Regions from separate parts of the Enterococcus sp. JNUCC 77 genome, predicted to be linked through region 1. Evidence: riboswitches for the same ligand, from Rfam matches in the RefSeq annotation. Region 1 holds a riboswitch; the other holds the start of a gene.

Evidence for each region. A riboswitch is a leader RNA that binds a small molecule or an ion and turns the genes downstream of it on or off. The one in region 1 is predicted to bind thiamine pyrophosphate.
Region 2: it holds a riboswitch for thiamine pyrophosphate, as region 1 does, so the genes downstream of both, thiM (hydroxyethylthiazole kinase) here and thiT (energy-coupled thiamine transporter ThiT) in region 1, are expected to answer to the same signal.

The regions. Positions count from the first base shown of each region.
Region 1 covers NZ_JBTHIG010000001.1:200,965-204,120, reverse strand. Annotated here, with positions in the region: gene ACVWNY_RS01020 (hypothetical protein) at 1-568, shown strand, start outside; gene thiT (energy-coupled thiamine transporter ThiT) at 641-1,228, opposite strand; TPP riboswitch at 1,280-1,378, opposite strand; gene ACVWNY_RS01010 (SAM domain-containing protein) at 1,441-1,797, opposite strand; gene ACVWNY_RS01005 (low molecular weight protein-tyrosine-phosphatase) at 1,863-2,324, opposite strand; gene ACVWNY_RS01000 (2-hydroxyacid dehydrogenase family protein) at 2,391-3,156, shown strand, end outside.
Region 2 covers NZ_JBTHIG010000001.1:1,171,148-1,174,303, forward strand. Annotated here, with positions in the region: gene glmM (phosphoglucosamine mutase) at 1-1,270, shown strand, start outside; TPP riboswitch at 1,321-1,409, shown strand; gene thiM (hydroxyethylthiazole kinase) at 1,522-2,343, shown strand; gene thiE (thiamine phosphate synthase) at 2,307-2,975, shown strand; gene thiD (bifunctional hydroxymethylpyrimidine kinase/phosphomethylpyrimidine kinase) at 2,965-3,156, shown strand, end outside.

The DNA of each region.
Region 1 (3,156 bases):
TAGTATCCGTCAATTGAATAGTCCCAGTGCAGCAAAATGGATTGATTTCACTGATCCAGCATTGCTAAAAGAATTATCTCCTTTAGAGATTTCTGAGTTGTTGTATTTTGGTCATATGAAGACCCACTTACATTCACCTTTTTTTTACAAACTTCAAAATAACTTTGTCTATTTTAATTTTGGTAACGATACAATGCGGGTTTATTATCGCTATTTAGATGAGTTCTATCGGATTTTGGCCAACAAGCTTAGTAAGATCGTTTTAGAAAAAAACAATTTTCGTAGAACACTTTTTGCTCGTGGTCCACAAGTTGCAAAATTGGATGGCGAAATTTTAAAACAACTTTATCCTTTCTTTCAAGAAGGAGCAATTTTTAATATTCCGCAAGAGCCAGTTGAAAACCAACAATTCCACATTCCGATTTACTTATCAGATGAAAAAGGCTGGCGCCGTAGTCAAATCAACTTACGGAAAGAACAAAAAGTAGCTGAATTAACTTATGATTTAAATAAAAAAATCTGGCATTTAGAGGTTGAAGATGATGATTTAGCCTTTTCATTCCACTAAAAACAATCTGGAAAAATATTTCTGGATTGTTTTTTTGCAGCAAAAAAACGCCATCTGATGGCGTTTTTCCAATTAATTAGTAGTTTTTTCTAATTTAGCTGCAGACTTTGGTAAAAATAATTGTGGTGTTTTTTTGGCAATGATGACAATGACGATGCTAGTAACCGTTCCTGTGGCAATAAAATTGATCCCGTTAGTGACGAAAGAAAATAGTACTGGTCCCATACCCCAAACAGCATAGCTGCCCCAAAAGACAACACCGGCAATAAAATGCCAAAAGAAACGGGCAAAACTTCCAGCAAAACTTCCTAAAATGACACTTCTTGTTACGCCACGACTATCTTCAGCAATTAAAGACTGTTTTAAAGAGTCTGAAAAAAGTCCCGCAAAGCCTGCAAAAGTAAAGGCAATCGGATATTCAATCAAGACTTGCGGTACGCTTAAGAAAAAAACATTCCCCATTGGAAAATGTAAAATCCCCCAAATGAATGCTGCGATTAAGCCAGCCTTCAAGCCTCTTCGTAAAGCGAAAATAGTTAATGGAATCATTCCTAACGAAACCGTTAAGCTACTACCAATGTTGGTTGGTACCATCGACAATAATAGTGATAATGCGGCAAAAATTGTAGCTTCCATCATAATTCTAGTTCTTTCATGCATAAAAAAACTCCTCCTTTTTTGAACATACAGCTCACAAAGGAGAAGCAACAGCTATTACTTCTTCACAATTCCTACGTTCGAATTACCGAAACAGGTTCTAGGGTTTAGAGTAGACTCAATCTCAGCCCGAAGGCTCCCCTTTGCGAAAGTATTATTCTATTTTGACAAATTCATTGTAACATAAGTTGAAAATTTCACCAATATTTTTACAATTAACGGGAAAAAGTTTTTTGATCATCACTGTCTAAACGAGTTGTCACTTTTTTTACATCTGCTAAATTCAACATTAATAATTGCTGATCAGTAGTTTTTAACATAAAAGTTTCTCCTCTAACATGGCTTGGCAGCCAGCCAGAAACAGTTCTAAATTTTTTATTCTTTTTAGGTGCTTCAATTTGTAAAATCACATAGCTTTTCTGCAGAGACGCTAACTGTAACTGACGAAAAATCGTCGAAGTTGCTTCAGCTGCCTGCTTCTTTTCCGCAGTGTCATTGACAAAATCTGAAATAAAACGCAACGGAGTGGCAGAAAGTTTTTTGAAAAAATTTTCTTTTTCGGATTTTTTCATCTAGTTAACCTCCTCTAAAAAGTTACGATTATTTTAACATGGATACTTATTTTTTTTCAAGATTTCTAAGCCTGATTAAAAAAACTTAACCAAGGCTTTAAACCTGCCGTAATCAATCCGTATGTCTCCTCAAAATCACCAGTGTACCATGGGTCTGGAATGCTTTGGCCTTGTTTTTCTGGCAAAATATCTAAATATAATAAAATTTCAGCTTTACTATCAGCTGGCGCCATTTCCTTTAAATCAGATAAATTTTCGTTATCCATTGCAATAATATAATCAAAGCGATCAAAATCAGTTAGTTTTATCTGACGAGCCACAATCCCTTTAGTTGAAATATTGTGTTGTTTTAATATTTTTTGTGTCCCACGATGCGGGGGATTTCCTACTTCCCAAGAACTGGTGGCAGCAGAATCAACTAAAAAATCAGCTTGCTGTCTTTCTTTCACAAAAGCATCACGAAAAATCGCTTCGGCCATTGGTGAACGACAAATATTTCCCATACAAACAAATAATATCTCTTGCATATCTTTCCTCCATTTTTTTATTTCGTGCTATCATGAAAGCAATTCAATCAAAGCGAGGTCCTTTTCATGAGTCAAATTTTTATTTCTGCAGAAATCCCAGTCGCCGGCTATCAAGTCCTCGATCAAGCCAAAGTTGACTATCGAGTTTTTCAAGGTGACGGTTTAATTTCAAAAAAAGAATTACTAGAAAATGTAGCTGATATTCAAGTTTTGATTACGCCACTTTCAACTACTGTTGATCAAGAAGTGATTGACGCGGCACCCCATCTAAAACTAATTGCTAACTACGGGGCTGGATTTAATAATATTGACAGTGCTTATTCTGCCACAAAAAATATTTACGTCACCAATACACCGCTAGTTTCTACTAACGCCACTTCTGAGTTAGCTGCTGGTTTAATTATCGCTTTATCCCGTAGAATTGTCGAAGGTGATGACTTGATGCGGCACGAAGGTTTTTCTGGTTGGGCACCTTTATTTTTCCGCGGTCATGAATTAGCTGGGAAAACTTTAGGCATCATTGGTATGGGACAAATTGGACAAGCTTTAGCTGAAAAAATGCTGGCTTTTGGCATGAACATTATTTATACCCAACGCCATCCATTAACTGATGCGCTTGAACAAAAATTACACGCCCGTTACGTCAGTCAATCTGAAGTGATTGAACAAGCAGATATTATTTCAATCCACGCACCGTTGACTGATCAAACACAACATTTATTCAACCAAGCTACTTTTGCGAAAATGAAAAATTCTGCCTTTTTGATTAACGCAGCCCGCGGGCCCATCGTTGATGAAGTAGCCTTAGTGGAGGCACTTAAACAAAATGAAA
Region 2 (3,156 bases), 970 kb from region 1:
CGGTGGGTACGTTTTGAGTCAGCATGAAGAAAGAGAAGGCAGACCGAGAGTTTTAGTTGGTAGAGATACTAGAATTTCTGGTCAATTATTAGAGATGGCTTTAATATCAGGTTTACTATCTGTAGGAATTGAAGTATTTCAATTAGGTGTTATTTCTACTCCAGGTGTGGCTTACTTAACAAGAACACAAAAGGCATCAGCTGGTGTCATGATCTCGGCTTCTCATAATCCTGCCGAAGACAATGGTATTAAATTCTTTGGGGGAGACGGTTTTAAATTAGTCGATGATCAGGAGGCTGAAATTGAAGCACTCCTAGATGCAAAGGAAGATTTATTACCACGCCCTTCTGCAGAAGGCTTGGGAACATTAGATGAATTCCATGAAGGTTTATTAAAATATTCTCAATTTTTGGTCCAAACGGTACCAAATGATTTATCAGGTATCACAGTTTGTATTGATGCTGCAAATGGCGCAACTTCAACTAGTGTTAACCGTTTGTTCGCTGATTTAGAAACTGATTTTTATACTATGGGTACTTCACCAAACGGATTAAATATTAATGATGGTGTTGGCTCAACTCATCCAGAAAAATTAGCTGAATTCGTTTTAGAAAAAGAAGCTGATGTCGGTCTAGCTTTTGATGGAGATGGCGATCGAGTAATTGCAGTGGATGAAAAAGGTCGGGTTATTGATGGCGATCAAATCATGTATATTTGTGCCAAATACTTATCCGAAAGAAAACGCTTGAAAAAAGATACTGTAGTAACAACTGTTATGAGCAATCTTGGTTTCCATAAAGCTATCGAGGCTTTAGGTTTGAAAGATGTGATTACTGATGTTGGCGATCGCTATGTAGTTGAAGAAATGCGTAAAAATGATTACAACCTAGGTGGAGAGCAATCAGGCCATGTCTTATTTCTAGATTACAACACAACAGGTGATGGTATGTTAACAGGGATCCAATTGTTGAATATCATGAAACAGTCTGATAAAAAATTGTCTGAATTGGCTGATGAAGTTACGATTTATCCGCAAAAACTAGTAAATATTCGAGTGAAGGATAAATACGGTGCGATGGACGTTCCAGCAATCAAAACAGTCATCGATGAAACAGAGGCTGAGATGAATGGAGATGGACGTATTTTAGTGCGTCCTTCTGGTACCGAACCTTTATTAAGAATCATGGCAGAAGCGCCAACGACTGAAAAAGTTGAGTATTATGTTGAAAAAATTGCGGCAGTTGTTCGTGCGGAAATAGGCTTAGATTAAAAAATACTAGTTATTTTTATAAGGCTATGTTAGAATTTTTTACAATTGAATAGAAACATTTGGGGTGCCCTAGGCTGAGATAATACCCATTGAACCTGAGACAGTTAGTACTGGTGCAGGGAAATGTCAATGATAGCAAAACCAATCCCAATCATTTTTTGATTGGGATTTTTTTGTAAAACTCTCTTTGTCTTTATCAACTGCAAAGAGAGTTTTTTTCTAAATAATAATAAAAAAAGGAGGAATTTAATTTGAAAGTTACAAAATTTGTCGAATCAGCTTTTCCTTTAACATCAGCACCATTAATTCAATGCATCACCAATGAGGTTACTTGTGAGTCGGTGGCTAACGCATTATTATATGTTGGCGCAAAACCGATTATGGCAGATGATCCACGAGAATTTAAATCGTTTTTAAACGTTAGTGATGGCTTATTGTTAAATCTAGGACATATTTCACCAACTCGTGAGCTAAACATAATATTAGCAGCTGAATATGCTCATGAAATTGATGTACCGATTGTTGTTGATTTGGTAGGGGCGGCTGCTAGTCCATTAAGAATTGAAATCACGAAAAGATTATTAAAAAATCAACCGACAGTTGTTAAAGGAAATATTTCAGAAATGCGTAGTTTGTGTGAATTAGGCTCCGAAGCAAGAGGGGTTGATGTAAATGTAAGCGAACAAACGTTAGAAAGTTTAAAGGAACTGCAAAATGGGATGATAAAATTGACTGATAAATACCCTGAGACAGTTTTCTTTGCTACTGGTGAAAAAGACTTAGTATGCCAAAATGGAACTTGTTTTCTATTGAGTAACGGTGTAGCTGAATTGGACTGTTTTACTGGAACTGGCGATATTGTTGGAGCTTTATGTTGTGCATTATTAGGAGAAGGGCTATCACCAGTAAAAGCAAGTGTAACGGCAATTACTTATTTTAATCTTGCTGGAGAAGTTGCTAAACAAAAGACACAAGGACTTGCAAATTTTCGTCAAGAAACATTGAATCAACTTTCTTTATTATCTGAAGATAGCAAATGGTGGGAAAAAATAAAAGGAGAGGTATTAAATTGATAGATTATTCCATATATTTAGTAACAGATTCATCTGGTTTAACAGAAAAGGATTTTTTTAGAATAATTGAGCAAGCTTGTAAAAGTGGAGTTACTTTGCTGCAGTTAAGAGAAAAAGAATTAAGCACGCGTGACTTTTATCAGCGTGCCCTAAAAGTTAAGCAAATTACTGATCACTACAAAATTCCATTAATCATAAATGATCGCCTAGATATTTGCTTGGCCGTTGATGCGGCGGGTTTACATATTGGCGATGATGAAATGCCCGTAGAAATTTGTCGGCAATTGATTGGAGATAAAATTTTAGGTGTCTCTGTTAAGAGCTTGGAAGCTGCTACTGAAGCTGAGGATGCAGGTGCTGATTATTTTGGTGTTGGAGCAATCTTTCCAACAGAAACAAAGGACACCTCATTGGTTGCAATCAATACTTTAAAAGAGATCACTGGATGCACACAGCTTCCTGTTGTAGCAATCGGAGGGATAAAAGAAAATAATTTAGAAGAATTGTCAGGTTCAAAAATTAATGGTGTAGCCATTGTCAGTGAAATTATGCAAAGTCCAAATATTGAAGCGAAAGTTTTAGCATTGAAAAATAAATTTAAAGATAATAAGGAGCAGGTAAATGGAAAATAGTACCCCTCAAGTAGTAACGATTGCTGGGTCAGATTCAGGTGGCGGTGCCGGTATTCAGGCAGATTTGAAAACCTTTCAAGCAAGAAAGACATTTGGTATGTCCATTATTGTTGCGTTAACAGCACAAAATACTTATGGTGTTCAAGATAGTATGTTGATTCCTAGTGTATTTATCGAAGAA